DNA from 3 places in the Streptomyces sp. EDA2-14 genome. Region 1 is predicted to be linked to each of the others. Evidence: riboswitches for the same ligand, from Rfam matches in the RefSeq annotation. Region 1 holds a riboswitch; each other region holds the start of a gene.

Evidence for each region. A riboswitch is a leader RNA that binds a small molecule or an ion and turns the genes downstream of it on or off. The one in region 1 is predicted to bind cobalamin.
Region 2: another riboswitch for cobalamin. It lies ahead of nicT (Nickel transporter NicT); the one in region 1 lies ahead of ACY34M_RS29140 (ribonucleoside-diphosphate reductase subunit alpha).
Region 3: another riboswitch for cobalamin. It lies ahead of ACY34M_RS05895 (cobalamin biosynthesis protein); the one in region 1 lies ahead of ACY34M_RS29140 (ribonucleoside-diphosphate reductase subunit alpha).

Annotation. Positions count from the first base shown of each region.
Region 1 is NZ_JBUEGE010000015.1:17,403-27,794, reverse strand. Features, by position in the region: gene ACY34M_RS29185 (polysaccharide deacetylase family protein) at 1-18, shown strand, start outside; gene ACY34M_RS29180 (MFS transporter) at 53-1,327, shown strand; gene ACY34M_RS29175 (4'-phosphopantetheinyl transferase family protein) at 1,272-2,027, opposite strand; gene ACY34M_RS29170 (GntR family transcriptional regulator) at 2,209-2,973, shown strand; gene ACY34M_RS29165 (carbon starvation CstA family protein) at 3,079-5,220, shown strand; gene ACY34M_RS29160 (YbdD/YjiX family protein) at 5,189-5,392, shown strand; gene ACY34M_RS29155 (DUF3311 domain-containing protein) at 5,517-5,783, shown strand; gene mctP (monocarboxylate uptake permease MctP) at 5,780-7,408, shown strand; gene ACY34M_RS29145 (GNAT family N-acetyltransferase) at 7,512-8,024, shown strand; cobalamin riboswitch at 8,087-8,217, shown strand; gene ACY34M_RS29140 (ribonucleoside-diphosphate reductase subunit alpha) at 8,345-10,392, shown strand, end outside.
Region 2 is NZ_JBUEGE010000018.1:128,467-138,858, forward strand. Features, by position in the region: gene ccrA (crotonyl-CoA carboxylase/reductase) at 1-41, shown strand, start outside; gene ACY34M_RS32495 (class I SAM-dependent methyltransferase) at 70-780, opposite strand; gene rho (transcription termination factor Rho) at 1,143-2,306, shown strand; gene ACY34M_RS32505 (GNAT family N-acetyltransferase) at 2,337-2,825, shown strand; gene ACY34M_RS32510 (inorganic diphosphatase) at 2,891-3,394, shown strand; cobalamin riboswitch at 3,398-3,613, shown strand; gene nicT (Nickel transporter NicT) at 3,645-4,760, shown strand; gene ACY34M_RS32520 (GTP-binding protein) at 4,944-6,974, shown strand; gene ACY34M_RS32525 (hypothetical protein) at 7,308-8,615, shown strand; gene ACY34M_RS32530 (dienelactone hydrolase family protein) at 8,674-9,396, shown strand; gene ACY34M_RS32535 (M13 family metallopeptidase) at 9,490-10,392, opposite strand, start outside.
Region 3 is NZ_JBUEGE010000001.1:1,301,333-1,311,724, reverse strand. Features, by position in the region: gene ACY34M_RS05910 (lysozyme) at 1-359, shown strand, start outside; gene ACY34M_RS05905 (anion permease) at 564-1,838, shown strand; gene ACY34M_RS05900 (hypothetical protein) at 1,854-2,075, shown strand; cobalamin riboswitch at 2,161-2,355, shown strand; gene ACY34M_RS05895 (cobalamin biosynthesis protein) at 2,342-3,304, shown strand; gene ACY34M_RS05890 (cobyric acid synthase) at 3,301-4,809, shown strand; gene ACY34M_RS05885 (putative cobaltochelatase) at 4,945-7,047, shown strand; gene cobO (cob(I)yrinic acid a,c-diamide adenosyltransferase) at 7,048-7,647, shown strand; gene ACY34M_RS05875 (cobyrinate a,c-diamide synthase) at 7,650-9,023, shown strand; gene ACY34M_RS05870 (ZIP family metal transporter) at 9,029-9,763, opposite strand; gene ACY34M_RS05865 (cobalamin biosynthesis protein) at 9,770-10,183, shown strand; partial or broken gene ACY34M_RS05860 (Rv2231c family pyridoxal phosphate-dependent protein CobC) at 10,266-10,392, shown strand, end outside.

The sequences.
Region 1 (10,392 bases):
CGTGCGGACCACGCATGAAGTTCACGATCCACGGCTGGAGCATCGGGGAGTCATGAAGGACAGCTCTGCACACCGCACGGCGCCGGCGCCGCCCTCCGGGACCCCGGCGGGCCCGGCCGACCCGGCCATCTGGACCCGCAACTTCCGCTACTACTTCACCGCCCGCAGCTCCGGCCTGCTCAGCTGGGCCATGCTCCCGGTCGCGGTCTCGGCCGGTCTGCTGAGCGCCGGGTACGGCGTGAGTACGGCGGGGTACGCGATGGCCTTCCTGGTGGGGCCGTTCGCCGGGCTCGTCCTGTTCGGCGGGGTGCTCGCCGACCGGTTCACCGCCCGCCGGATGATGATCACCGCCGATCTGGCCAATCTCGCCACACACGTGCTGCTCGCCCTCCTCTTCTTCCGCGGCATCGACCATCTCTGGCAGCTCTACGCCCTGTTGATGGTGGCCGGCACCGCCAACGCGATGTTCCAGCCGGGCGCCTCCTCGACGGTCCCGCTCATCTCCCGCGACGTACAGGGCGCCAACGGGGTGCTGCGGATCTCCGAGGCGTTCACCGCGCTCGGCGGCCCGGCCCTCGCGGGTGTGCTGGTCGGCACCGCCGCCACCGGCTGGGTGATGGTGATCTCCGCCGTCGCCTACGGGACCAGCGCGGTCTGTCTGTTCGCGCTCCGGCTCGGGGTGGTGCCCGCCCCGCCCGCCGGGGAGAGCCTGTGGCGCAATCTGGCGGTCGGCTGGCACGAGTTCCGGGCGCGCAGCTGGCTGTGGGGGGTGATCGCGATCTGGATGTTCTTCGCCGTGCTCTGCTGGGGGCCGCAACTGTCGGTCGCCGCAGGAGTGATCGTGCCCGAGCACGGTGCCACCGCGTTCGGCCTGCTCAACTGCGCGTTCGGGGCGGGCACCGTGGCCGGCGGGCTGCTCGCCATCCGCTACAAGCCGCGGCGTCCGCTGGCCGCCGGGGCCCTGGCGATGCTGGCCTACCCCCTCTACCCGCTCGGCATCGTGCTCGACCTGCCGGTCTGGCTGCTCGCCGTCGCCCAGGTCGCGGTCGGCATCGGCATCACGTTCTGGGGGGTCATGTGGGCCACGAGCGTGCAGACCCAGGTGCCGGGCGAGGTGCTCAACCGTGTGCACGCCTACGAAGTCGCGGGTTCCGTCGGCATGTTCCCGGTCGGCAGCGCGCTGGCGGGACCGGCCGTCGGCGCGTTCGGCACCGACCGGGTGCTGCTCGTCGGCGCCCTGGTCGCGCTCCTCACCGCCGCCGCGCTGCTGGTCACCCGGCCGATCCGGACCCTGAGCCGGGCGCCGGAGCGGACCCTCGCGGGGTGACGGTGACGGCCACGAGGACCAGCCCCCGATCCACGCGCCAGCGCCCGCTCAGCACGGGCGGCGGGTGCCCGGCGCCAACCCTCTCGCCACCGTGCGCGGCGACAGCGCCATCACCACCGTGCCCGGCGACCGGTCCTGCCCCACCGCGCACGGCGACGGTGAACGCATCGCTGTCGACCGCCAGCCCGAGGTCCGCCCGATGCACCGCGAGACCGCTTCCGGTCAGGGCGAACCACGCCTTGTACACGGCCTCCTTGGCGCTGAAGAGCACGCAGTCCCAGTGCACATCGGGCCGCAGCTCCGCGAGCCGGGCCAGGCGCCGCGGCTCGTCACGGGACGTGATCCGCGCCAGTACGCCGGAGGGGACGGGCCGGTGCGGCTCGGCGTCGACGCCGATCGCGGCGTACCGGTCGGCGCGGCTCAGCGCGGCCGCCCGGTACCCCGCACAGTGCGTCATGCTGCCCACGATCCCGGCGGGCCACAGCGGCTCGCGCCGGGCGCCGGGCGGCACGGCGGTGGGCGGCACGCCCAACTCCCGCATGGCGAGCCGGGCCAGGTGCCGGACGGTGGTGTACTCACGCCTGCGGCCCTGGAGCGCCCCGCGGATCCCGGCCTCCTCCTCGGGGAGGAGAGCGGCCCCGGGGAGATCACCGAAGGACTCCGCCACCGCGACCCCGTGCGGCACGATCCTGGCGAGCATGGGGCCCAGCGTACGAGAGGCCGAACACCTCCCACGTGGACTAGACCAAATGGGCAGCGACGGGTATAAGAAGGGATCACGGAGCGTGCAGGCAGTCCCGTCGAGCGAGCCGTGCCACGATGTGAGCCGTGGCCGACGGGGACGAAAGGTCGCATCGGCACCGGAGCCGGGAAGGCGGAGCATGAGCACCGACGTCAGCAGTGCGGAGAACGAGAGCGGGGCGCCCGTCCGCACCGCACGCGTGCCCAAGTACTACCGTCTCAAGAAGCATCTGCTCGACATGACGGAGACGCTGCCGCCGGGCACGCCGGTCCCGCCCGAGCGCACGCTCGCCGCCGAGTTCGACACCTCGCGCACCACGGTCCGCCAGGCCCTCCAGGAGCTCGTCGTCGAGGGCCGGCTGGAGCGGATCCAGGGCAAGGGCACCTTCGTCGCCAAGCCCAAGGTCTCCCAGGCGCTGCAACTGACCTCGTACACCGAGGACATGCGCGCCCAGGGCCTGGAGCCGACCTCGCAGCTGCTCGACATCGGCTACGTGACCGCCGACGACACGCTCGCGCACCTCCTCGACATCTCCCCCGGCGGCCGCGTCCTGCGCATCGAGCGGCTGCGCCTCGCGAGCGGGGAGCCGATGGCGATCGAGACCACGCACCTGTCGGCGAAGCGCTTCCCGGCGCTGCGCCGCAGCCTCGCCAAGTACACCTCCCTCTACACGGCGCTCGCCGAGGTCTACGACGTGCACCTCGCCGAGGCCGAGGAGACCATCGAGACCTCGCTGGCCACGCCGCGCGAGGCGGGCCTGCTCGGCACGGACGTGGGCCTGCCGATGCTGATGCTCTCCCGGCACTCGATCGACGGCTCGGGGCAGCCGGTGGAGTGGGTGCGGTCGGTGTACCGCGGGGACCGGTACAAGTTCGTCGCGCGGCTGAAGCGGCCGGTGGACTGACACCCGCTCATTTCCGCACGGCCACAAGGCTGTTCGCGGTGTAGCGCGGCTCAGTTTTCTGGCTTACGGTCCTCCCGTCGTCGCATGGACGGGGAGGACACACCGGTGCGTACCGCTTCTCCTAGAACCATCCTTTTGTGGACCGTCGTCGCCCTCGTGGGCGCGGCCGGCTGGACCGTACTCGCGCTCTCCCGCGGCGAGGAGGTCTCCGCCGCGTGGATGGTGGCCGCCGCCCTCGGGTCGTACGCCATCGCCTATCGCTTCTACGCGAAGTTCATCGCGTACAAGGTGCTGAAGGTCGACGCGAAGCGGGCCACGCCCGCCGAGCGGCTCAACAACGGCATGGACTTCCACCCCACCGACCGGCGCGTGCTGCTCGGCCACCACTTCGCGGCCATCGCGGGGGCCGGGCCGCTGGTCGGCCCCGTGCTCGCGGCGCAGATGGGGTATCTGCCGGGCACCGTCTGGATCATCGTCGGCGTGATCTTCGCGGGCGCCGTGCAGGACATGGTCGTGCTGTTCTTCTCGACGCGGCGCGACGGGCGTTCGCTCGGGCAGATGGCGCGCGAGGAGATCGGCCCGGTCGGCGGGGCCGCCGCGCTGATCGCCGCCTTCGCGATCATGATCATCCTGCTCGGGGTGCTCGCCCTGGTCGTGGTGAACGCGCTGGCCGACTCGCCGTGGGGCACCTTCTCCATCGCGATGACCATCCCGATCGCCCTGCTCATGGGCTTCTACCTGCGGGTGCTCCGCCCCGGCCGGGTCTCCGAGGTGTCGCTGATCGGCGTCGCGCTGCTGCTGATCGCACTCGTCGCGGGCCGCTGGGTCGCCGAGTCCTCCTGGGCGGACACCTTCACGCTCGCGCCGTCGACGCTCGTGATCTGGATGGTGGCCTACGGGTTCGTCGCCTCGGTCCTGCCGGTGTGGATGCTGCTCGCGCCGCGCGACTATCTGTCGACGTTCATGAAGCTCGGCACCATCGCGCTGCTCGCCATCGGCGTCGTGGTCGCGCTGCCGACGCTGAAGATGGACGCGGTCACCGACTTCGCCTCGCGCGGCGACGGACCGGTCTTCGCGGGCTCGCTCTTCCCCTTCGTCTTCATCACCATCGCGTGCGGCGCGCTCTCCGGTTTCCACGCGCTGATCTCGTCCGGCACGACGCCGAAGATGATCCAGAAGGAGACGCAGGTCCGGATGATCGGCTACGGCTCCATGCTGATGGAGTCGTCCGTCGCCGTGATGGCGCTCGTCGCCGCGAGCATCATCGACCCCGGCCTGTACTTCGCGATGAACGCGCCCGCCGGGGTCATCGGTGACAGCGTGCAGTCCGCTTCACAGGCCGTGGCGAACTTCGGGTACTCGATCTCGCCGGCCGACCTCGCACAGGCCGCGAAGAACGTCGAGGAGGGGAGCCTGCTCTCCCGGACGGGCGGCGCGCCGACGCTCGCCGTCGGCGTATCGGAGATCTTCTCGCAGGTGACAGGGGGCGGACTGCGCTCCTTCTGGTACCACTTCGCGATCATGTTCGAGGCGCTGTTCATCCTGACCGCGCTCGACGCGGGCACGCGCGTGGGCCGCTTCATGCTCCAGGACATGCTCGGCAACGTCTACAAGCCGTTCAGGAACGTGAGCTGGAAGCCGGGCCTGCTGTTCACCAGCGCCGTCGTCGTCGGCCTGTGGGGCTACTTCCTGTGGGTCGGCGTGCACGAGCCACTCGGTGGGATCAACCAGCTCTTCCCGATCTTCGGCATCTCCAACCAGCTGCTCGCGGCGGTCGCCCTCGCGGTCTGCACGACGCTGCTCGTGAAGTCGGGGCGGCTCAAGTGGGCCTGGATCACCGGGATCCCGCTCGTCTGGGACACCGTCGTGACGCTGACCGCGAGCTGGCAGAAGGTGTTCTCCTCCGACCCGAAGGTCGGCTTCTTCCAGCAGCGCGCGAACTATCAGGACGCCATCGACGCCGGGAAGGTGCTGCCGCCCGCGAAGACGATGGACGACATGCACACGGTGGTCACCAACTCCACGGTGGACGGCGTCCTTTCGGCGGCGCTCGCGCTCCTCGTCCTCGTGGTCGTCCTCGACTCGCTGTGGGTATGCGTGAAGCACGTACGGAACCCGCAGGCGTCGAAGCTGAGCGAGGCGCCGTACGTCGAGTCCACGCTGGTGGCACCGGCCGGGCTCGTCCCCACACAGGAGGAGAAGGCGGAGGCGCGCGATGCCGGCGTCGGCAGTACTACGGGTGGCTAGGTATGTGCGCTGGTTCGTCCGGGAGTTGACGGACGAGAGCGGCTACGAGCGGTACGTGGCGCATCTCGGGGAGACCCACCCCGGTGCGCCCGTGCCGACTCGGCGCGACTTCGAGCGCATGCGGACGGATCGGCAGGAAGCGGATCCCCGGCAGGGGTTCCGCTGCTGCTGAACAGGGGTGCGGGCACGTCCGTTATCCGGACAGGGGTTCCATAGATCAAGACTCTCGCCTAGATTCCGCACGTTGAAACTGAGACGAGTGGGATCTCTGATCCGCGAGGGGAACGGAACCGCGAATGTCCGATGCGCCTGAAGTGAAACAACCGGTGGTCACGCCGGTGCGCGTGATCATTGCACTCTGTCTGGTCGCACCGTTCGTCGCGATGCTCTGGGTCAGCTCCTACGCCAAGGTCGAACCGACGCTGATCGGCGTCCCGTTCTTCTACTGGTACCAGATGCTCTGGGTGCTCGTCTCGACCGCGCTCACGATGATCGCGTACAAGCTGTGGCAGCGCGACCAGCGTGCCCGCAAGTCTGCTCAGTCGGCTGGAGGCCAGGCGTGAACGGCGGCGTCAACGGTGTCGCGCTCACCGTCTTCATCATCTTCTTCGTGGCCGTCACGGTCATGGGCTTCCTCGCCGCGCGCTGGCGCAAGGCCGAGAACGAGGCGTCCCTCGACGAATGGGGTCTGGGCGGCCGCTCGTTCGGCACCTGGATCACGTGGTTCCTGCTCGGTGGCGACCTCTACACCGCGTACACGTTCGTCGCCGTTCCCGCGGCGATCTACGCGGCCGGCGCCTCCGGCTTCTTCGCCGTGCCCTACACGATCCTCGTGTACCCGCTGATCTTCACCTTCCTGCCGCGCCTGTGGTCGGTCTCGCACAAGCACGGGTACGTGACCACCTCGGACTTCGTGCGCGGACGCTTCGGCTCCAAGGGGCTCTCGCTCGCGGTCGCGGTCACCGGCATCCTCGCCACGATGCCGTACATCGCGCTCCAACTGGTCGGCATCCAGGCCGTGCTCGACGTGATGGGCGTCGGCGGCGGCGAGAACACCAACTGGTTCATCAAGGACCTGCCGCTGCTGATCGCCTTCGGCGTGCTCGCCGCGTACACGTACTCCTCGGGTCTGCGGGCCCCCGCGCTGATCGCGTTCGTCAAGGACACCCTGATCTACATCGTGATCGCGGTGGCCATCATCTACATCCCGATCAAGCTGGGCGGCTTCGACGACATCTTCGCCGCGGCGAGCGACAAGTTCGACGCCGCGAACGAGGCGGCGGGCAAGCCCGTCGCCGGACTCGCGCCGGGCTCCTCGGGTACGTGGACGTACGCGACGCTCGCGCTCGGCTCCGCCCTGGCGCTGTTCATGTACCCGCACTCGATCACGGCGACGCTCTCCTCCAAGAGCCGCAACGTGATCCGCCGCAACACCACGATCCTGCCGCTGTACTCGCTGATGCTGGGCCTGCTCGGGCTGCTCGGGTTCATGGCGATCGCGGCCGGGATCAAGGTGCAGAACGGGCAGTTGGCGATCCCGCAGCTGTTCGAGGACATGTTCCCGGACTGGTTCACGGGTGTCGCGTTCGCCGCCATCGGCATCGGCGCGCTGGTCCCCGCGGCCATCATGTCCATCGCCGCGGCGAACCTGTTCACGCGCAACATCTACAAGGACTTCATCAAGCCGAACGCGACGGCCGCGCAGGAGACCAAGGTCTCCAAGCTGGTCTCGCTCCTGGTGAAGGTGGGCGCGCTCGCCTTCGTCCTCACCATGGACAAGACCGTCGCGATCAACTTCCAGCTGCTGGGCGGCATCTGGATCCTGCAGACCTTCCCGGCCCTGGTCGGCGGCCTGTTCACGCGCTGGTTCCACCGGTGGGCGCTGCTCGCCGGCTGGGCGGTCGGCATGGTCTACGGCACGCTCGCCGCGTGGGGCGTCGCCTCGCCGACGCAGGCGCACTTCGGCGGCTCGTCGGCGGAGATCCCGGGCATCGGCCAGATCGGCTACATCGGCACGACGGCGTTCGTCCTGAACGTCGTCGTCACCGTCGTCCTCACCTTCGTCCTGAAGGCCGTGAAGGCCCCGGACGGCGTCGACGAGACGTCCGCCGAGGACTACACGGCCGACGCCGGCGACAAGGGCGTGCAGGTCGAGCTGCCGAAGGTCGGCGCGGAGACCGGCCACTAGGCGCGCGCACGCGACCGGTGTCGGGCCCCTCCCCGCGGAGGGGCCCGACACATTTTCCGGAAAGCGTTGCCACCGGTGCCGCGGGTCGCGTAACCATGGCGTCGTGATCAGAACTGTGCGCCCCGATGAGTACGCCGTGCTAGGCGAGTTGAGTGCCCGCGCCTACCTGGGCAGCGGCCTCCTCGCGTTCGGCGAGAACGACTGGTACGCGGCCGAGCTGCGCGACGTCGAGAAGCGCGCGCGGACGGCCGAGGTGCTCGTCGCCGAGGCCCCGGACGGCCGGCTCGTCGGCAGCGTCACCTACGTCGGCTCGCACGACCACGAGTACGCGGAGATCGCCCGCCCCTCCGAGGCCGAGTTCCGGATGCTCGCGGTCGACGTCGAGGCGCGCGGGAAGGGCGTCGGCGAGGCGCTCGTGCGCGCCGTGGTCGAGCGGGCCCGCGCGGCGGGCAAGACGGCCGTGGTGCTGTGCACGCAGCCGCTGGCGACCGCCTCGCACCGCCTCTACGAGCGCCTCGGCTTCACCCGGATCCCGGACCGCGACTGGGCCCCGATCCCGGAAGTGGTGCTACGGGCGTACGAGTTGCGGCTGACGGCGCAGGCGCCGACGGGCTGAGGGCGCGGGACGCCACCGCCACGCCGACACAACATATGGGGCTGACGCGAAAGCCCGACACAACATGTATGCTCGCTCTCGCTGTCGCCGCAGGGGAATCCGGTGCGAATCCGGAACTGTCCCGCAACGGTGTGCGTAGGCGTACAAAAGCGCCCACGCGAGTCCGATGACCTGTCGACGGTACGCCCGAGCCGTCCGGCCCGGGCGTCGACGACGTCCGGGCCTCGCGGAAAGGGCCGGTGGACGAGGGCCCGCCATCGCGCGCCCGCGCTGCCACCTCCTCCCCGCAGGCCTCGAGCCGAGCGAGGGAGAGCCTCCACGTGACCATCGCGCCCGCCGAACCGGTCTCAGCCGCCCCCGAGGACGGCCCGGGTGCAGCCCTGCTGCGCACCCTGACCGAGCTGACCGCCGACCTCCCCGACGCCGACCCCGGCCGGATCGCGGCCGCCGCGCTGCGCGGCCGCTCGGCGCGGGCCGATGAGGCCGAGCTGCGCGATCTCGCCACCGAGGCCGCGGCCGGGCTGATCTCCGAGGACCCCGCCTACTCCCGGCTCGCCGCTCGCCTGCTCACCCGCTCCATCGCCGCCGAGGCCGCCTCGCAGGGCGTCACGAGCTTCACGGAGTCGATCGCGGTCGGCCACCGCGAGGGCCTGATCGCGGACCGCACGGCCGAGTTCGCGCGGGTGCACGCGGCGCGCCTCGACGCGCTGATCGACGTGGCGGGCGACGACCGCTTCGGCTACTTCGGCCTGCGCACCCTGCACAGCCGCTATCTGCTGCGCCACCCCATCACCCGGCACGTCATCGAGACCCCGCAGCACTTCATGCTGCGCGTCGCCGCGGGCCTGGCGGAGGACACTGCGTTCAATTCAAAGACGGGCGTGCGGGCCCTGGAGGACGTGGCGTCGCTGTACGGCCTGATGAGCCGACTCGACTACCTGCCCTCCTCCCCCACCCTCTTCAACTCCGGCACCCGCCACCCCCAGATGTCGAGCTGCTACCTCCTCGACTCCCCGCTCGACGAGCTCGACTCGATCTACGACCGGTACCACCAGGTGGCCCGCCTCTCGAAGCACGCGGGCGGCATCGGCCTCTCGTACTCCCGCATCCGCAGCCGGGGCTCGCTGATCCGCGGCACGAACGGGCACTCCAACGGCATCGTCCCGTTCCTTAAGACGCTGGACGCCTCGGTCGCCGCCGTGAACCAGGGCGGCCGCCGCAAGGGCGCCGCGGCGGTCTACCTGGAGACCTGGCACTCCGACATCGAGGAGTTCCTGGAGCTGCGCGACAACACCGGTGAGGACGCGCGCCGCACCCACAACCTGAACCTCGCGCACTGGATCCCGGACGAGTTCATGCGCCGGGTCAACGCGGACCAGCCGTGGTCGCTGTTCTCGCCGGCCGACGTGCCCGAGCTCGTCGACCTGTGGGGCGAGGAGTTCGACGCCGCGTACCGGAAGGCCGAGGCCGAGGGGAAGGCCCAGCGGACCATCCCCGCCCGCGATCTGTACGGCCGCATGATGCGCACCCTCGCGCAGACCGGCAACGGCTGGCTGACCTTCAAGGACGCCGCCAACCGCACCGCGAACCAGACGGCGGAGCCCGGCCACACGGTCCACTCCTCCAACCTCTGCACGGAGATCCTGGAGGTGACGGACGACGGGGAGACGGCCGTCTGCAACCTGGGCTCCGTCAACCTCGGCGCGTTCGTGCGGGAGGGCGACATCGACTGGGAGCGGCTCGACGAGACGGTCCGTACGGCCGTCACGTTCCTCGACCGCGTCGTCGACATCAACTTCTACCCGACCGAGCAGGCGGGCCGCTCCAACGCCCGCTGGCGCCCGGTGGGCCTGGGCGCCATGGGCCTCCAGGACGTCTTCTTCAAGCTGCGCCTGCCGTTCGACTCGCCGCGGGCCCGCGAGCTGTCGACCCGGATCGCCGAGCGGATCATGCTCGCCGCGTACGAGGCGTCGGCCGACCTCGCCGAGCGCAACGGTCCCCTGCCCGCCTGGGAGAAGACCCGTACGGCGCGCGGTGTGCTGCACCCCGACCACTACGACGTACAGCTCACGTGGCCGGAGCGCTGGGCGGCGCTGCGGGAACGTATCGCCGAGGTCGGCATGCGCAACTCGCTGCTGCTCGCCATCGCGCCGACCGCGACGATCGCCTCGATCGCCGGCGTCTACGAGTGCATCGAGCCGCAGGTCTCCAACCTCTTCAAGCGGGAGACCCTGTCGGGCGAGTTCCTCCAGATCAACTCGTACCTGATCGACGAACTGAAGGCGCTCGGCGTCTGGGACGCCAAGACCCGCGAGGCGCTGCGCGAGGCCAACGGCTCGGTGCAGGGCTTCACCTGGGTCCCGGAGGA
Region 2 (10,392 bases), on a different contig from region 1:
CCCGTACCGGGCTCGGCGCGCAGACCCCGCACGCGGCCTGAGCCTCCCCGCGGCAGGGGCCGCGTGTGATCAGCGGCGAGTGGCCACGACCAGCCTGCACCGTGGGCTGCCGTCGGGCCGCTCGCCCAGTTCGGGCAGCGCGTGCGGCGCGACGTCGAATCCGGCGCGGTCCAACTCCCGGCGTACGTCGCCGAGTCGGAACGGGCGGTAGTACATGACGAACGGCGGCCGCCACACCGCGTTGCGCACCCGCATCACGCCGTCGAAGCCGAGCATCGCCCAGTAGCCCCACGAGCCGGGAGCCGCCGGCGCGGGCAGCGGGAACGCGAACGTGCCTCCCGGGCGCAGCACGTGGCACACCTCGGAGAACAGTCGCGGCCACGCGCGGGGCAGGAAGTGCCCGAACGCGCCGAAGCTCACCACCAGGTCGAAGACCTCGCCGAAGGGAAGCGCGAGGGCGTCGCCGCGCACGCAGTCGGCGGTCGGTTCGGCGCGCCGCGCCACGTCCAGCATCCCGCCGCTGAAGTCGACGCCCACGGCCCGCCCGGTCCCCGCCGCGCGCAGCACCCGCAGCCCCGCCCCGGTCCCGCAGCACAGGTCGAGCCCGGTGTCGTACGGACCGAGCCCGGCGAGCGCGCGGCCCACCGCGTCGAGCACGACGTCCGGGGTGCGGAACGGGGTGTGGTCGAACTTCGGCGCCAGCAGGTCGTAGCCGCGCTCGACCGAGGACAGCGCCTGCACGGCCAGCTCGCGGAGGGTGGGTCCCTGATCGGTGAACATGGCCGCTCAGCATAGGGCGGCGGCCCGGCGCGGACGGCGGGGCTTGCCGGGCGGCGGGGACATGGTGGTACTGTCGAAGCGGTACATGTGCTCGCCCGTTTCGAGGCGCCGGTACCGAATCTCTCTACTCAGCGCTTCTGGTTCGACGGTCTCCCGTCGCCGCACAGCGCACGTCATCCCTGGTCAGCGGCTTCTGGCGGGCTCTTCACCCGCTGCCGTGCCGCCAGGCTCTCCCCGGCCGCGGGGCGCGCTCCGACGCCCCTGCCCTTCCGCCGGAACCCACCCCTTCCCTGCCTTCGCACGCCTCACGTACCCGCGGCCAGTCCGCGAAAGGACCCGTGATCGCCATGACCACCGCAGCCATGAGCACGACCACCGACACACCCCGCGACACCGCTTCCCGCGATGCCGCACCCCAAGAACAAGCACCCGTCCGCGCCGCCGGCGTCCTCGACATCGGCGGGAACGGGCCCGGTTTCCTGCGGGCGGCCGACCTGATCCCCACGCCTCACGACGTCCAGGTCCCCGCCCAGCTCATCCGCCGACTCGGCCTGCGCAAGGGCGACTTCGTCGAGGGCGTGTGCGGCAGGCCGCACAGCCTCGCGCACGTCGAGACCGTCGGCGGCGCCCCCGCGGACGCGAGCCGCGGCCGTCCGCGCTTCGCCGATCTCACCCCGCTCCACCCCAGCGAGCGCTTCCGGCTGGAACACCCGGCCGCGGGGCTCGCGGGCCGGGTCGTCGACCTGTTCACACCGGTTGGCAAGGGGCAGCGCGGACTGCTCGTCGCCCCGCCGAAGACCGGCAAGACGGTGCTGCTTCAGCAGCTCGCCGCCGCGTTCGCCGCGAACCACCCGGAGGCCCATCTGATGGTGGTGCTCGTCGACGAGCGCCCCGAGGAGGTCACCGACATGCGCCGCTCCGTGCGCGGCGAGGTGTACGCCTCGACGTTCGACCGCCCGGCGAAGGAGCACATCGCGCTCGCCGAACTCGCGGTGGAGCGCGCCAAGCGCCTCACCGAGCAGGGCCGCGACGTGGTGCTGCTCCTCGACTCCCTCACCCGGCTGTGCCGGGCCTACAACAACGCCGCGTCGTCGGGCGGCCGCACCCTGTCGGGCGGTGTGGACGCGGCCGCCCTGTACGGCCCGAAGCGCTTCTTCGGCGCGGCCCGCGACGCCGAGGAGGCCGGATCGCTGACGATCCTCGCCACCGCCCTCGTCGACACCGGCTCCCGCGCCGACGACTTCTACTTCGAAGAGCTGAAGAGCACCGGCAACATGGAGCTGCGCCTCGACCGCACCCTCGCCCAGCGCCGCGTCCACCCGGCCGTCGACCTCACGCCCTCCGGCACCCGCCGCGAGGAACTCCTGCTCCCCGCCGCCGAGTCGGCGGTGGTGGGCGGACTGCGGCGCGCCCTGCAGAGCCGCGATCCGGCCGCGTCGTACGAGGCCCTGCTCGACAAGCTGCGCCAGACCCCGGACAACGCCACGTTCCTGCGCCAGGCCCGGTCCACCGTGCCCGCCGCCTGACTGCGCCCCCGGATGCGTAATACTCGATGTATGAACGCGAGCATTACGCACCGCGGAGGGGCACCCCTCACCGTCCGGCGGGCCACCGCACGGGACGCCCGGCGCCTCACCCGCCTCGTGCGCGGCTCCAAGGCCTACGAGGGCCACTACGCCTCCATGGTCGCGGGCTACCGGGTGGGCCCCGACTACATAGAGGCGCATCACGTCTACGCGGCGGTGGATCCGGCCGACGACCTCGTGCTCGGCTTCTACGCGCTGCTCACGGAGCCGCCGGAGCTCGACCTGATGTTCGTCGCGAACGAGGCGCAGGGCCGGGGCATCGGGCGGCTGCTCGTCACGCACATGCGGGCCCGGGCGCGAGCCGCGGGCCTCGATCACGTCCGCGTCGTCGCGCACCCACCGGCCGAGGGCTTCTACCGGGGGCTCGGCGCGCTGCGCACCGGCACCGTGCTCGCCCGCCCGCCGGCCGTCGCCTGGGACCGGCCCGAACTCGAATTCCCCATCCCCCCGGCCGCCTGAGGGGTTCCGCCCTCGCCCCGCACGGCGCACACTCGTGGGCGTCGGAATGCGGCAAGGAGGCCACATTGGGCAGCAGTGACGCGCGCACCGAGGCGTTCGACGTGATCGTGGAGATCCCGCAGGGCTCGCGGAACAAGTACGAGATGGATCACGAAATCGGCCGGATCCGGCTCGACCGGATGCTGTTCACATCGACGCAGTACCCGGCGGACTACGGCTACATCGACGGCACGCTCGGCGGCGACGGCGACCCGCTGGACGCGCTCGTCCTGACCGGCGACGCCACGTTCCCCGGCTGCGCCATCGAGTGCCGGGCGATCGGCATGTTCGTGATGAGCGACGAGAAGGGTCCGGACGAGAAGATCCTGTGCGTCCCCGCGCACGATCCGCGACGCGACGCGACGCGCGACATAGAGGACATCCCCGAGTTCGACCGCCTGGAGATCACCCATTTCTTCGAGGTCTACAAGGATCTGGAGCCGGGCAAGTCGGTCGACGGCTCGCACTGGGAGGGCCGGGACAAGGCGTACGAGGAGATCGGGCGGGCGCGCGAGCGCGCTTCACGGTAGGTAGTAGTGTGGTCGGGCCGTGGTGCTCGGGAAGACCGGTGACGACCCTTCAGGGGTCCAGTCCGGAGCGGCCCTCGCCACTGTGATCGGGTTTCGGACAGAGTCGTCCGAAGCGCGTCGTTCCATCCTGTACGCCACTGGCGGCCGTCGGCCGCTGGGAAGGCCGGAGCGGCGGGCACGCCCGTAAGCCAGGAGACCGGCCGCGGCATCTCACGAAGTGATCCACGAGGTGCTGGAGCGTGATCGACGCATGACCCTGCCCGGGAACTCCCCGAACTCCCCTGTTTCCCCCTCCCCTGCCTTCCGCTGGCGCCGCGAGGACACGCTGCGCACGGCCGGTCTGATCGCGGTGATCGCCGCGCTGCACGTCGTCGCGTTCGGCGTGCTGTTCCTGCTCGTCGTCCCCGAGCACTACGAAGTCGACAACAAGGCCTTCGGTATCGGCCTCGGCATCACGGCGTACACACTTGGCATGCGGCACGCCTTCGACGCCGACCACATCGCGGCCATCGACAACACCACCCGCAAGCTGATGGCCGACGGCAAGCGGCCCGTGTCGGTGGGCTTCTGGTTCGCGCTCGGCCACTCCAGCGTGGTGGTCGTGCTCGCGGCGCTGGTCGCGGGCGGTACCGCGCTCGCCACCACACTGACGAGCGACGACTCGCCCACCCACCAGGTGCTCGGCGTCGTCGGCACGACCGTGTCGGGTACGTTCCTGTACCTCATCGCGGCGCTGAATCTGGTGGCCCTGATGGGCATCCTGAAGGTCTTCAGGGCGATGCGCGCGGGCTCGTACGACGAGCGGAAGCTCGAAGAGCACCTGGATTCCCGCGGGTTCATGAACCGGATCCTCGGCCGCTTCACCAAGTCCATCACCCGGCCCGGGCAGATGTTCCCGCTCGGCTTCCTCTTCGGGCTCGGCTTCGACACCGCGACCGAGGTGACCCTGATGGTGATGGCGGGCAGCGGCGCCGCGGCGGGCCTGCCGTGGTACGCGATCCTGTGCCTGCCGCTGCTGTTCGCCGCGGGCATGAGCCTGTTCGACACCCTCGACGGCACGTTCATGAACTTCGCGTACCAGTGGGCGTTCTCCAACCCGGTGCGCAAGGTGTTCTACAACCTCACCATCACCGGCCTGTCGATCGCGGTCGCGTTCTTCATCGGCACGATCGAGCTCGTCGGTGTGCTGCACGACAAGCTCGACCTGCGCGACGCGGTCACCGGCTGGATCGCCGGTCTCGACCTCGACAACGTCGGGTACGTGATCGTGGGCCTGTTCGTGGTCGTGTGGGCGGCGGCCATCGCCTACTGGCGCCTGGCGCGGGTCGAGCAGCGGTGGTCGGCGCGGGTCGCCGACGGCGCGTAGCACCGACACCGGGATAAATCGTTTGCCGGGGTGCGCGGCCGACTGCTGCACTGATCCCGACGCGGCAGCCGGCCGCGCGCCCCGAGTGTGAGGACCGATCCATGCGCACTGCAGTCCTGTTCCTTCCGAGGGCCACCGCGAACCCCGCCGTGGCATTCCCTTCCTTCAAGGACATGACTGCCAGTGACACTGCTGAATCTGGGCATTCTCGCGCATGTCGACGCCGGTAAGACCAGCCTGACCGAGCGGCTCCTGCACTCGGCCGGGGTGATCGACGAACTCGGCCGGGTCGACGACGGGAGCACCCGCACCGACTCCCTCGACCTGGAGCGGCGGCGCGGCATCACCATCAAGTCGGCCGTGGTCTCGTTCCCGGTCGGCGACACCACCGTCAACCTCGTGGACACACCGGGCCACCCGGACTTCATCGCGGAGGTCGAGCGCGTGCTCGGCGTGCTCGACGGGGCGGTGCTCGTCGTGTCGGCCGTGGAGGGCGTGCAGGCGCAGACCCGCGTCCTGATGCGGACGCTGCGCCGACTGCGCATCCCCACCGTGGTGTTCGTGAACAAGGTGGACCGTGCGGGCGCCCGCGAGGCCTCGCTCCTCACCGACCTGCGCGGCAAGCTCGCGCCCGGCATGGTCCCGATGAACACGGTGGCGCACGGCCTCGGCGGCCGCGAGGCATGGTGTGTCCCGTACGAGGCCGGGGACGCGGCCCACCGCGCCCGTCTGGTCGATGTGCTCTCCGCCCGCGACGACGCGCTCCTGGAGGCGTACGTCAAGGACGAGGAGTCGGTCACCCACGGGTGGCTGCGCGACGCTCTCGCCGAGCGGACGGCGCGCGGCGAGACACATCCCGTGTACTTCGGCTCGGCGATGACGGGCGCGGGTGTCGACGCCCTCGTGGACGGCATCACGCACCTGCTGCCGCCCGCCGAGGAGAATTGCCAACTCCCTCTCTCTGCACGCGTGTTCAAGGTCGAGCGCGGACCGGCCGGCGAGAAGATCGCGTACGCGCGGGTGTTCACCGGGACGCTGCGCGTGCGCGAACGGCTCGCGCTGCCCGGCGGCGGTGAGGACCGGGTCACAGGGATCCGGGTCTTCACCGACGGCGCGGACACACCACGCACGGAAGCGGGTCCCGGACAGGTGGCGCGGCTGTGGGGACTCGGGGGCGTACGGGTCGGGGACGACCTCGGCGATCCCCAAGTCCCCGTCAAGGAGCACCACTTCGCGCCGCCGACCCTGGAGACGGTGATCGATCCCGAACGGCCGGGTGAGCGCGGCGCCCTGCTCGCCGCGCTCACCCGGCTCGCCGAGCAGGACCCGCTGATCGGCCTGCGGCAGGACGACGTCCGCCAGGAGATCTTCCTGTCGCTCTACGGCGAGGTGCAGAAGGAGGTCGTGCAGGCCACGCTCGCCGAGGAGTCCGGGCTCGCCGTGACGTTCCGGGAGTCGACGCCGCTGTGCGTCGAGCGGCCGACGGGCTCCGGGGAAGCGGTCGAGGCCATGAAGGGCGAGGGCAATCCGTTCCTGGCGACCGTCGGCCTGCGGGTGGATCCGGCGCCGGTCGGCTCGGGCGTCGCGTTCCGCCTCGGCATCGAACTCGGCTCGCTCCCAACGGCGTTCATCAAGGCCGTAGAGGAGACCGTGCACACGACGCTGCGCCAGGGGCTGCTCGGCTGGCAGGTCACCGACTGCTCGGTGACGCTGACGCGCTCCGGGTACGCGCCGCGACAGAGCCACGCGCACGCCGTCTTCGACAAGTCGATGTCGTCCACGGCGGGCGACTTCCGCGGGCTGACACCACTGGTCCTGATGAGCGCACTCACGCGCGCGGGCACGGCGGTGTGCGCGCCGACGCACCGCTTCAGCCTGGACATCCCGGCCGATCTGTACGGGACGGTGCTGCCCGCGCTCACCCGGCTGCGGGCCGTACCGACGGGGCAGCGCACGGACGGCGGGGCGTGGACGACGGTCGACGGGCTGATCCCCGCGGCAAGGGTGCGCGACCTGGAGCGACAACTGCCGTCCCTCACGCGGGGCGAAGGGGTCCTGGACGCCGTCTTCGACCACTACGCCCCGGTGCGCGAGGACGCGCCGCGCCGCTCCCGCACGGACCACGACCCGCTGCACCGCAAGGAGTACCTGCTGCGCGTGGTACGCAGAGCGGGCACGGCCGCGGCGGCTCCGCAAGGGGCTCGTCAGGGGTGAGGGCGGGGTACCCGCGTGGGAGTGGCGTGAAACCAGGCCGTTCGGCCCCCGGACAGGGACCCTCGGCCCGTCCCCCGCCGGGACGCGCGCTGAGACGCTCTGTGTGGCGCCTCCCGTGCTCACGCTCTCCCGCCGTGGAGCATGGTCGAGGCCGGGCCCGGGCCCGCCGTTCGCGGAAGGGGGAGCCGCGTGCGGCGGGCCCGTCCGGGCCGCCGCCCCACGCCGCTTCCGGCTGCGCCGCGCCGCTGAGACAACTCGCGCGCAAAACGGTCCAATCGGAGCGATAAAGTGGCTCGTCAACCCAGACGCGCCCGATCACTCAGGAGTGCCTACGTGTCCGTAGCCATCGACTCGTCCGACGCAGCCTTCCCGTCCGGAGACGACGCCACCGCGGAGCCCGTGCCCGCGCCGGCCGCCGCCCCGGACGGCAGCGCCACCGCGCCCGCGACCGAGGAGACGGCCGAGCCCGGGGACACCGCGAACATGTGGACCCCGCCGACCACCGAGACCCAGGACGCCACCGCCCCCGTGCCGGCCCCGGCCGCCGAGGACTCGTCCGAAGAGTTCTGGACGCCGCCGGTGCCGGACTCCTTCGCCGACGACGCGGCCGCGGACGCCGGGGACGAGGACGACGACCCCGCCCCCGGCGACGTGCCCGAGGCCATCACCCGCGACGCCCACGAGTTCGGCGTCTACGCCCGCACCGGCGGCTGGGCCTTCGCCCTCAAGGTGGCCCGCAGCGTGCGGCCCGGCGGGCAGGCCGCCGGGGAGTCGTCCAAGGTCTCGGCACGGAAGTTCGCCGAGCTGGCGGGCTGCTCCGCCGACCGTGTCATGCGCTTCTACAAGGCGTGGGACAGCGCGGCGGACGACGGCCTGGTCCCCCAGTTCGAGGCCCTCACCCCCGGCGCCGACGTGGAACTCCCGGACGCCGACGTCTGGTTGTCGTACTACGTGTCCCGCAACAGCGCGACCTCGGTGCGTGGCCAGGCGATCACCGCGGCCGCCGAGTCCGAGGGCATCCGCCCGACGAAGGCGCTGGAGGTCGCGGAGAACCCGACGGCGCTGCGGGCCGCGATCCTCGCCGACCCCGGCACCGCCGAGGCCGCCCGCAAGGCGCTGATGGACCGCCTCGACGAGGACCCGGTGCTGCGCACGGGCATGGCGCGCGACATCGTGCGCACGGACGACCTGAAGAAGGCCGTCGCCGAGGAGACCAAGACCGGCGGCCAGCTGGAGTACGTGCGCAGGATCGCGGAGGAGGGGCAGGTCAAGACCCCCGCGGGCCAGAAGATCGAGGCCTCCCCCGAGCTGCGCGAGGAGGCCGAGCGGCACCTGTCCCTCATCGACGAGCTGGACGAGGACGAGGAGGCGGGCGAGTGGGCCCGCGAGGCGTACGACACCGTGCGCACGCTCGTCGCCGAGACCGTCGACAAGGACCCCGAGCTGCGGGTACAGGAGCGCCGGGCGAAGTTCTACAGCAGCCTCCAGAAGGCGACGAAGGCCTTCGAGGAGCTGACGTTCGACGACGTCGAGGAGATCGACGACATCGTCGAGGACGACATGCTGCAGCGCCTGGAGGAGCTGCAGTCGGCGATCGCTTCCTGCATCACGGCGATCCAGTCGGCCCAGAAGAAGGACTGATACCGGTCCGGTGTCACCGATGCCGCCGCGGGGCGACCCGCGGTGGCATCGTGGGGCCATGGCACAGACCCCCCACACCCCGAAGTCCACGGGCCGCCCGGCCCACCAGAACGTCACGTTCGACAGCAACGGCACCACGGCCCACGGCTATCTGGCGCTGCCACCCGCGGGCAGCGGACCCGGCGTCCTCGTCATCCAGGAGTGGTGGGGACTGACCGACCACATCGCCGACGTCGCCGACCGGCTCGCCGCCGAGGGCTTCGTGGCGCTCGCGCCCGACCTGTACGGCGGGAACGTGGCGCACGACTCGGAAGAGGCGTTCCGCATGATGCGGGAGCTGCCGGTGGAGCGCGGTGTGGAACTGCTCTCCGGCGCGGTCGACTGCCTGCTCGCCCTCCCTCAGGTCACCTCCGGCACGGTCGGCGCGGTCGGCTTCTGCATGGGCGGCGGCTTCGTCCTGTACCTGGCCGCCGAGGACCGGCGGGTGAGCGCGGCCGTCCCGTTCTACGGCGTGATCCAGGGCGAGATCCCGGACTTCTCCCGCCTCAAGGCGCAGATCCTCGGCCACTACGGGGAGCGGGACGAGGCGATCCCGCAGGCCACACTCGACGGACTCCGCGAGGCGATCAGGTCTCAGTCGGGCGTGACGGCCGACTTCCGCATGTACCCGGCAGACCACGCCTTCTTCAACGACGGCCGCCCGGAGGTCTACAACGCGGAGGCGTCCCGCAACGCCTGGACCGCAACCCTGGACTTCCTGAAATCCAACATCACCGCTTAAAGCCCCTGCGGCGATTGAGCAGCGGGGTCCGGGGCGGAGCCCCGAGGCGTAGGACCGGACGGCGTCAACCGTCCGGCCCACCCGGGGATCACGTCACCAGATGCGCACCCGCTCACCCGGCTCGACCCACAACCCGTCCCCCACCACCGTGGCGAACGCCTCATGGAACTCGTCCAGGTTCCGCACGATGTTCGCCCGGAACTCCGGCGGCGAGTGCGGATCGATCGTGAGGTACTGCTGCTCCTGCTCCTTGCGCCGCTTGGTGCGCCAGCAGTACGCCCAGTTCATGAACAGCCGCTGCGTACCGGTGAGTTCACCCTCGACCGGCACGGGCGCGTCACCGAGCGCGATCTTGTACGCGGTGTGCCCGATGGTGAGGCCGCCGAGGTCGCCGATGTTCTCGCCGACCGTCAGCGACCCGTTGACGAACTCACCCGGCAGGTTGCGCGGCGAGAACCCGTCGTACTGCTTGACGAGCGCCTTGGACTTCGCCTCGAACGCGGCCTTGTCGTCGGCGGTCCACCAGTCATTGAGGTTGCCCTGGCCGTCGTACTGGGCGCCCTGGTCGTCGAAGCCGTGACCGATCTCGTGGCCGATGACGGCTCCGATGCCACCGTAGTTCTCGGCGGCGTCGGCGTCCGGCGAGAAGAAGGGCTTCTGCAGGATGCCGGCCGGGAAGCAGATCTCGTTGGTGCCCGGGTTGTAGTAGGCGTTCACGGTCTGCGGCAGCATGAACCACTCGTCGCGGTCGACCGGCGCGCCGATCTTCGCCATCTGCCGGTCGTGCTCGAAGGCGTCGGCGGCGTACGCGTTGGCGAGCAGGTCGTCGGGGACGACGGCGAGCCCCGAGTAGTCGCGGAACTCGTCCGGGTAGCCGATCTTCGGCCGGAACGTGGCGAGCTTCTCGTACGCCCGCTCCTTCGTCTCGTCCGTCATCCAGTCGAGGCGGGAGATGGACTGGCGGTAGGCCTCGAGGAGGTTGGCGACCAGTTCGTC
Region 3 (10,392 bases), on a different contig from region 1:
CCGCGCTCGACATCGAGTACAACCCGTACGGCAAGGGCAAGCACCCCTGCTACGGGATGCGGAAGTCCACACTGGTGTCGTGGATCAAGTCGTTCAGCGACGAGATCGTGCGCAGCACCGGGCGCCGTCCGGTCATCTACACCAACGCGCGATGGTGGAAGAAGTGCACCGGCAACAGCGGGGCCTTCGCCGCCAACCACGCGTTGTGGCTCGCCCGGTACGACGAGCGCGCTGGCGCACTACCGGCGGGCTGGGGCTACTGGACGTTCTGGCAGTACGACGAGCGCGGCCGGCTGCCGGGTGATCAGAATCTCTTCAACGGCTCGATGGCCCAGCTCAGGCGGTTCGCGAACGGCTAGTCGAAAGCCCTGGCCGAAGGTCCCCGGAGCCCGTGGTTCCGGGGCCGACGCCACCGCGATCCGGAACCGGCGGGACCACCGTGCGGCAAGCGGAGCGAAGGCCCTCCGGTTCGGGTCACCGCGGCGCCCGTCCCAGTTCATCTTCCGTTCACTCGGGCTGCTTACGTTCAGCGTGCCACTGACGTCCAACCGAAGCCTGGGTAAATGGAACACATCACGCTGCTCCTTGCGATCGTGATCGTTACCGCGCTGGTCTTTGATTTCACCAACGGTTTCCACGACACCGCCAACGCGATGGCGACGACCATCTCGACAGGCGCTCTCAAGCCGAAGACGGCGGTGGCCATGTCCGCCGTGCTCAACCTCGTCGGCGCGTTCCTCTCCGTAGAGGTCGCCAAGACCATCTCCGGCGGCATCGTCAACGAGGACGGCCTCAAGACAGAGGTCATCTTCGCGGCGCTGGTCGGCGCCATCCTCTGGAATCTGCTGACCTGGCTGCTCGGCCTGCCGTCCAGTTCCTCGCACGCACTGTTCGGTGGCCTCATCGGCGCCGCGGTCATGTCGATGGGCTGGTCCTCGGTCAACGGCGGCACCGTCGTCACCAAGGTGCTGCTGCCCGCGGTGGCCGCACCGCTCGTCGCCGGCATCGCCTCGATGCTGGCCACCCGCCTCACGTACCGCATCAGCAGGAAGACGGACGAGAAGGCGACCGCCAAGGGCTACCGCGCCGGGCAGATCGCCTCCGCGGGCCTCGTCTCCCTCGCGCACGGCACGAACGACGCGCAGAAGACGATGGGCATCATCACCCTCGCCCTGATCACCGGCGGTGTCATCGCGCCGGACGCCGACCCGCCGATGTGGGTCATCGTCTCGGCCGGTATCGCCATCGCGCTCGGCACCTACCTGGGCGGCTGGCGCATCATCCGCACCATGGGCAAGGGCCTCACCGAGCTCGCCCCGCAGCAGGGCTTCGCCGCGCAGACCAGTGCGGCGACCGCGATCCTCGCCTCCTCGCACCTCGGCTTCTCCCTCTCCACGACGCAGGTCTGCTCCGGCGGCGTGATGGGAGCGGGCCTCGGCCGCAAGGGCGGTGTGGTCCGCTGGTCCACCGCCACCCGGATGTTCGTGGCGTGGGGTCTGACCCTGCCGGCCGCGGGTCTGGTGGGCGCGGGCTCCGAGTTCCTGACCAAGCAGGGCCCGTGGGGCGTCGCCCTCACCGCCGCGCTGCTCGTGATCGGCTCCGGGATCATCTGGAAGCTGTCGCGCCGCAACTCCATCGACCACACCAACGTCACCGCGGACGAGCCGCACTCCGCCCCCGCGCAGGACGCGCCGGGCGTCGTGACGACCGCGATCGCCTCGGTCACCCCGCCGCCCGTGGGCACGGTCGAATCGGCCGAGTCCGAGGCGAAGATCCCCGCCCAGCCGAAGGCCGGTGCGGTGAACGACCCCGCGCGCCCCGCCGGCGCCACGCTGTAAGGAAGCAGGACCGGAATGAAGATCGACTGGGCGGCCCTCGGCTCCGTCTTCGGTGTCTCTCTCGTGGTCACCGTGGCCCTCGTCGGCCTGTTCACCCTCGGCATCGTCGGCCTCTCCAAGCGGGAGTCGGCGGCGCGCGAGGGAGGCTCGGCGGCGGTCGCGACCTCCGGGGCCTACGTCTGCTTCGCGCTGTGCGCGGCGGCCGTGGCCTACGGGATCTATCTCATCGTGGCCTGACACGGCACAGCGCACACGAAGGCGGGGTGCGGGGCGTTCGGCGTCCCGCACCCCGCCTTCGTACGTCTCACCAGCAAGTTGACGTGCCAACTCGCAGCATGGTGGACTTCCCCCGCCATATACGGCAGCAGTCTGAGGAAGCCGGTGCAAATCCGGCGCGGTCCCGCCACTGTGAGCCCCCTTCTCCAAAGGGGCCAGCCAGGAACTCTCGCTGCCGGTCTCGTCGAACCAGGGCGTGGACACCCTGAGTGAGGACACTTACCGCCATGTTCGCCCCGCGCGGCGTCTGGCGGCACGAGCGCGTGTATGCGTGCGGTGCCGTCGTCGGAATCTTCGCCGACCTTCTTCTTGGCGATCCGCGCCGTGGGCACCCCGTCGCCGGTTTCGGACGCGCCGCCGCGGCCGTCGAGCGCGGTCTGTGGCGTGACCACCGTGGCGCGGGCGCCCTGCACACCGCCGTGTGTGCCGGTGGCGCCGCCGCCCTCGCCGCCGCCGCGTCCCGTCTCGTACGCCGCTCCCCCGCCGCCTCCGTCGCACTGACGGCCGCCGCCACCTGGGCCGTCGTCGGCGGCACCTCGCTGGGCCGCGAGGCGCGCGGTGTGGGGTCCGCCCTGGAGGCCGGGGACGTGGAGCTCGCGCGGGAGTTGCTGCCCCGGCTTTGCGGCCGTGACCCGCAGGGGCTCGACGCGGACGGGATCGCGCGGGGTGTCGTCGAGTCCGTCGCCGAGAACACCTCCGACGCCGTCGTGGGCGCGCTCGTGTGGGGCGCGCTCGGCGGAGTACCGGGCCTGGTCGCCTTCCGCGCCGTGAACACGCTCGACGCGATGGTCGGGCACAAGTCCGCGAAGTACCGGCGGTTCGGCTGGGCCTCGGCCCGCCTCGACGACGTGGCCGGCTGGCCGGGCGCCCGGCTGACGGGTGCTCTCGCCGTCCTCGCCGGTGGCAGGCCCCGGCAGGCACTGGACGCGTGGCGGGCGGACGCCGGGCGGCATCCGAGTCCCAACGCCGGTGTCGTCGAGGCCTCCTTCGCGGGAGCGCTCGGGGTACGGCTCGGCGGGACCCTGGCGTACGGCGGCCGGGTCGAGCACCGCCCTGTGCTCAACGCGCCGGGGCGGGCCGTCGAGGTGCGTGATGTGGATCGGGCCGTGCGGCTGTCACGGCGGGTATCTCTGTTGGCGTTGGGAGTCTGTGTGGGTGCGCGACTGATACGAGCGCGGGGTCGGCGATGACGGGCGGCGGGCTGCTCGTCGCCGGGACGACCTCCGACGCCGGGAAGAGCGTCGTCACCGCCGGTATCTGCCGGTGGCTGGTGCGCCAGGGCGTGAAGGTCGCCCCGTTCAAGGGCCAGAACATGTCCCTGAACTCGTTCGTGACCAGGGAAGGCGCCGAGATCGGGCGGGCGCAGGCGATGCAGGCGCAGGCCGCGCGGGCCGAGCCGAGCGCGCTCATGAACCCCGTACTGCTCAAGCCGGGCAGCGACCGCAGCAGCCAGGTCGTCCTCATGGGCAAGCCCGTGGGCGAGTTGAGCGCGCGCGGCTACCACGGCGGACGCCAGGCGGCGCTGCTCGACACTGTGGTCGGGTGCCTGGAGGAGCTGCGGGCCACCCATGACGCGGTGATCTGCGAGGGCGCGGGGTCGCCCGCCGAGATCAATCTGCGGCGCACCGACATCGTGAACATGGGGCTCGCGCGGGCCGCGCGGCTGCCGGTGCTCGTCGTCGGCGACATCGACCGCGGCGGTGTCTTCGCGTCGTTCTTCGGGACGACGGCGCTGCTCGCGCCGGAGGACCAGGAGCTGCTGGCCGGGTACCTGGTGAACAAGTTCCGCGGCGATGTGAGCCTCCTCGAACCGGGGCTCGACATGCTCAAGTCCCTCACCGGGCGGTCGACCTACGGTGTGCTGCCGTTCCAGCACGGCCTCGGCATCGACGAGGAGGACGGCCTGCGGGTGTCCCTGCGGGGCGCCGTACGGGAGTCCGTCGTCGCGCCGCCCGTGGGCGAGGACGTGCTACGGGTCGCCGTGTGCGCGGTCCCGCTGATGTCGAACTTCACCGATGTGGACGCGCTGGCCGCCGAACCCGGTGTCGTCGTGCGGTTCGTGGACCGGGCCGAGGAGCTCGTGGACGCGGATCTGGTCGTGGTGCCGGGCACGCGCGGCACGGTGCGGGCGCTCGAGTGGTTGCGCGAGCGCGGGCTCGCGGAGGCTTTGCGGCGGCGGGCGGCCGAAGGGCGGCCCGTGCTCGGCATCTGCGGCGGGTTCCAGCTGCTCGGCGAGGCCATCGAGGACGAGATCGAGTCGCGGGCCGGCACGGTCGACGGGCTCGGACTGCTGCCCGTACGCGTCCGGTTCGAGGCCGACAAGACACTCGCGCGGCCCGTCGGCGAGGCGCTCGGGGAGTACGTCGAGGGATACGAGATCCATCACGGTGTCGCCGAGGTGCTGGGCGGCGAGACCTTCCTGGACGGATGCCGGGTCGGGTCCGTGTGGGGCACGCACTGGCACGGGTCGCTGGAGTCGGACGGGTTCCGGCGGGCGTTCCTGCGGGCAGTCTCCGAGGCGGCCGGGCGGCGGTTCGTGCCCGCGCCGGACACGTCGTTCGAGGCGCTTCGGGAGGAGCAGCTCGACCGGCTCGGGGATCTGGTCGAGCGGCACGCCGATACGGATGCGCTCTGGCGGTTGATCGAGGGGGGTGCACCGGGCGGGTTGCCGTTCGTGCCGCCCGGGGCGCCGTGATGGGAAGTCGCCCCCTCCGCCCCTTCCCGTCCCGAACCTGGGGGCTGCGCCCCCAGACCCCCAAAAGATTGCGCAGTTCCCCGCGCCCCTGATCGTCCCCCTGGACATGTTTGTCTCACTGGAGGTTGTTGGCTGATGCCTACCCCCTACCCGTTCTCCGCCGTCGTCGGGCAGGACGATCTGCGGCTCGCCCTGTTGCTGAACGCCGTGTCGCCCGCCGTGGGTGGTGTGCTCGTGCGCGGTGAGAAGGGGACCGCCAAGTCCACCGCCGTGCGCGCCCTGTCCGCGCTCATGCCGGATGTCGACGTGGTCCCCGGCTGCCGGTTCTCGTGCGATCCGGCGGCGCCGGACCCGCAGTGTCCCGACGGCCCGCACGCCGACGCCCCCGGCACGCAGCGGGACGCGCGCATGGTCGAGTTGCCGGTCGGCGCCTCCGAGGACCGGCTCGTGGGCGCGCTCGACATCGAGCGGGCGCTCTCGGAGGGCGTGAAGGCCTTCGAGCCGGGGCTGCTCGCCGACGCGCACCGCGGGATCCTGTACGTCGACGAGGTCAACCTGCTCCACGACCACCTGGTCGACCTGCTCCTCGACGCCGCCGCCATGGGCGCCTCGTACGTCGAGCGCGAGGGCGTCTCCGTACGGCACGCCGCGCGCTTCCTCCTCGTGGGGACGATGAACCCCGAGGAGGGTGAGCTGCGGCCGCAGTTGCTCGACCGGTTCGGGCTGACGGTGGAGGTCGCCGCCTCACGTGAGCCGGAGCAGCGGGTGGAGGTCGTCAAGCGGCGGCTCGCCTACGACGACGACCCCGAGGGCTTCGCGGGCCGGTGGGCCGAGGACGAGGCCGACGTGCGGGCCCGGATCGTCGCCGCGCGTGAACTGCTGCCGCAGGTGCGGCTCGGTGACCGGGCGTTGACGCAGATCGCCGCGACCTGCGCCGCCTTCGAGGTGGACGGCATGCGCGCCGACATCGTGATGGCGCGCACGGCCACCGCGCTCGCCGCCTGGGCGGGGCGCGAGGACGTGCTGGCGGAGGACGTGCGGCAGGCCGCGCTGCTCGCGCTGCCGCACCGCAGGCGCCGCAACCCCTTCGACGCGCCGGGCCTCGACGAGGACAAGCTCGACGAGACGCTGGACGAGTTCGGTCCCGAGGACGAGCCCGAGGGCCCCGAGGGCGACGACGATCCCGACGGTCCTGACGGGGGGCCCGACGGCGGTGGCCCCGGTGGCGGCGTGCCGCCGCAGGACGGCCCGCACGACGCGCCTCAGGAGACCGGGGACACCCCGCAACCGCAGGACGCCCCGGCCGGTGACGACCGCGAGGACTCCCCCGAGGAGCCCGCAGCCGCCCCCGCGTCCGGCGCCGGAGCCCCCGAGCAGAAGCCCGTGGCGGCCGGTGAGCCCTTTCGTACGAAGATGCTGAGCGTGCCCGGCCTGGGCGAGGGCGCGGCGGGGCGGCGCTCGCGCGCGCGGACCGAGCACGGCCGCACCACGGGGGCCACGCGGCCCCGTGGCGCCCTGACGAAGCTGCACCTCGCGGCGACGGTGCAGGCCGCCGCCCCGCACCAGCGGGCACGCGGTCGCTCGGGCAGGGGTCTCGTCGTACGCCGGGACGATCTGCGGCAGGCGACCCGTGAGGGACGCGAGGGAAACCTCGTCCTGTTCGTGGTCGACGCCTCCGGGTCGATGGCGGCGCGGCAGCGGATGACCGCCGTGAAGGGCGCCGTCCTGTCGCTGCTGCTCGACGCGTACCAGCGGCGGGACAAGGTGGGGCTCGTGACCTTCCGGAAGACGGGGGCCGAGGTCGCCCTGCCGCCGACGTCGAGCGTCGACGCCGCGGCGGCCCGCCTGGAGTCGCTGCCGACCGGCGGGCGCACCCCGCTGGCGGCCGGGCTGCTGAAGGCGCACGAGGTGCTGCGCATCGAGCGGCTGCGGGATCCGGCGCGGCGGCCGCTGATGGTCGTCGTGACGGACGGGCGGGCGACCGGTGGTCCTGAGCCCGTGCAGCTCGCGGGCCGCGCGGCCGGGCTGCATGCCGCCGAGGGCACCGCCTCCGTGGTCGTGGACTGCGAGACCGGCATGGTGCGGCTCGGGCTCGCCGGGCAGCTGGCCGGTCAACTCGGCGGCACAGCCGTCGCGTTGGACGAGCTGCGGGCGGACTCGATCGCCGGACTCGTGAAGGACGTACAGGGCGCGCAGGGCGCCCACGGGACGCGGAACAGCATCAGGAGGGCCGCTTAAATGCCGCAGGGACAGCCGAGCGTCGTGCCGAACGACGGACTGACGACTCGTCAGCGCCGCAACCGCCCGCTGGTGTTCGTGCACACCGGCGTCGGCAAGGGCAAGTCCACGGCCGCGTTCGGGCTCGCGCTGCGCGCCTGGAACCAGGGCTGGCCGATCGGGGTGTTCCAGTTCGTCAAGTCGGCGAAGTGGAAGGTCGGCGAGGAGAACGCGCTCAAGACGCTCGGCGCGACGGGCGAGGGCGGCACCGTGGCCTGGCACAAGATGGGCGAGGGCTGGTCGTGGGTGCAGCGCGACGACCAGGCCGACAACGAGGAGAAGGCGCGCGAGGGCTGGGAGCAGGTCAAGCGGGACCTGGCCGCCGAGACCTACAAGCTGTACGTGCTCGACGAGTTCGCCTACCCGATGCACTGGGGCTGGATCGATGTGGACGACGTCGTGGAGACGTTGCGCAATCGTCCCGGGCAGCAGCATGTGGTCATCACGGGGCGCAACGCCCCTGAGAAGTTGGTGGAGTTCGCGGACCTCGTCACCGACATGTCGAAGGTGAAGCACCCGATGGACGCGGGTCAGAAGGGCCAGCGGGGCATCGAGTGGTGACCATGGATGTGCCGCGGCTCGTCGTCGCCGCGCCCGCCTCGGGCACCGGGAAGACGACCGTGGCGACGGGTCTGATGGCCGCGTTCGCCGAGCGCGGGCTCGCCGTGTCGCCGCACAAGGTGGGGCCCGACTACATCGATCCGGGCTACCACGCGCTCGCGACCGGCCGTCCGGGCCGCAACCTCGACGCGTACATGTGCGGGCCCGATCTGGTCGCGCCGCTGTTCGCGCACGGGGCGACGGGGTGCGAACTCGCCGTCGTGGAAGGCGTGATGGGCCTGTTCGACGGTGCGTCGGGCGAGGGCGAGCTGGCCTCGACGGCCCATGTCGCGAAGCTCCTGAAGGCCCCCGTCGTGCTCGTCGTCGACGCCTCCTCGCAGTCGCGTTCGGTGGCGGCGCTCGTGCACGGCTTCGCCTCGTTCGACCCCGAGGTGCGGCTCGCGGGCGTCATCCTCAACAAGGTCGGCTCCGACCGGCACGAGGCGCTGCTGCGCGAGGCCATGGAGGAGGTCGGCGTCCCCGTGTACGGGGCGCTGCGCCGTACCCCGCAGGTGGCCACACCGTCCCGGCATCTGGGCCTGGTCCCGGTCGCCGAGCGGAGCACGGAGGCGGTGGACTCCGTCCGGGCGTCGGCTGCGATGGTCCGGGAGGGGTGTGACCTGGAGGGGTTGCTGGGGTTGGCGCGGACGGCGCCGCCGCTCACGACCGAGGCGTGGAGCCCGGTTGCGGCCGCGGGGCTCCGCACCGGATCCCGCGCCTCAAACGCCGGCGGGGCTGGAGTCGTGGCCGTAGCCGGTGGTGCGGCCTTTACGTTCTCGTACGCCGAGCACACGGAGCTGCTGCGCGCGGCGGGTGCGGAGGTCGTCCCCTTCGACCCGCTGAACGACGAGACGCTCCCCGAGAACACGCGGGCGATCGTCATAGGCGGCGGTTTCCCCGAGGTCTACGCCCCCGACCTCTCCGCCAACGAACAGCTCCGCAAGGATGTCGCCGAGCTGGCCCGCAGCGGCGCCCCCGTGGTCGCCGAGTGCGCCGGGCTGCTGTACCTCTCCCGCTCGCTCGACGGACAGCCGATGTGCGGTGTGCTGGAGGCCGACGCGCAGATGTCGGGCCGCCTCACCCTCGGCTACCGCGACGCCGTCGCCGTGACCGACAGCGTGCTCGCCCCGGCGGGGGCCCGGCTGCGCGGCCACGAGTTCCACCGGACCGTGCTCGAACCGGGCGCCGGGCCGACGCCCGCCTGGGGCATGCGGTTGCCGACGCCGCGCGTCGAGGGGTTCGTGCAGGGCGGGGTGCACGCCAGCTATCTGCACACGCACTGGGCGGCGCTGCCCGACATCGCACGGCGCCTGGTCGAGCGGTGCGCCGCGCCGTGAACGGTTCAGCCCGCGATGCCGACCACGAGCCAGATGAAGGCCACGCCCACGACGGTGCACAGCAGCGTCGAGCGGGCCGGGTGCTCGTGGTGGGCCTCGGGGAGGATCTCGGCGGCGGCCAGGTAGAGCAGCACGCCGCCGAAGAATCCGAGATAGCCGCCGAGCAATTGCTCCGGAATGGTGAACAGGAGCGTCGACGCCGCGCCCACGACGGGCGCCGCCGCGTCCGCGAACAGCATCATCAGCGCCTTGCGGCGGGCGTTCCCGTACAGCCGGGTGATCGTGTACGTGTTGAAGCCGTCGGCGAAGTCGTGGGCGATCACGGCGAGCGCCACGGCCGTGCCCATGCCGCCGCCGATCTGGAAGGCGGCGCCGATCGCCATGCCGTCCATCAGGCTGTGCCCGACCATCGCGGACGCCGCCGTGAGCCCCACCTCGGGGGCCCGGCCGCCGGACGCCCCCTCCTCGCCTCCGTGGGCGGCCTGCCGCCTGGCCAGCAGGTGCTCCATGATGTGCGCCCCGAGGAACCCGCCCACGAACAGCAGCAGCGCCGCCGGCACCCCGAACACCGGGCCGCCCGCCGCCTCCAGGGCCTCGGGCAGCAGGTCGAGGCCGACGACGCCGAGCATCAGGCCACCGGCGAGGCCGAGCACCAGGTGGCGCCGGTCGGTGACCCGCTGCGCGGTCCAGCCACCGACCAGAGTCATCACAAAGGCGCTGAGCGCCACGATCACGGCCATGGCCCCTTGCTAACCCATACGGAGGCCCGCGCGCACACCGGGGGTGTGGTCGTCGGGGTCGGCGCCCGGTCCGGCGCTCCTGCGGACGAAGTGCTCGGCCTCGTCAGGGCGGTCCTGGCCGAGGTGGGCGCGACGGACGTCCTGGCGCTCGCCACGGTCGACGCGAAGGGCCGCGAGCCCGGCATCGTCGCGGCGGCCGGGGCGCTGGGCGTGCCCCTGGAGACGTACGACGCCGAGCGGCTCGCCGCCGTCCCCGTGCCGCACCCGTCCGCGCGGGCCCGCGCCGCGGTGGGCACCCCGTCGGTCGCCGAGGCCGCGGCCCTCGTACGGGGTGGTGCGCTGCTCGTCCCGAAGCGGACGTCGACCGGACCGGGCGGGGGGCCCGGACGGGTGACGTGTGCGGTGGCGCGACCGGGGTAGGGGGCCGGACCGCGTGGCCCCTCTCCCCTCTCCACCGCTTTTCTCTCCCCTCTCTTCGCCAGCGCCCGCAAGGAGTCGTCCCATGCACACCCCTCCCCCGGCCCTGCTCGCCGCCCTGGAGCGACGGCTCGACGACGTACTGGGCGGCGGCGCCCGCACTCCGGGCGACCGGGCCGATGTGACGGTGCTGCTCGTCGGCCCCGGCGCGG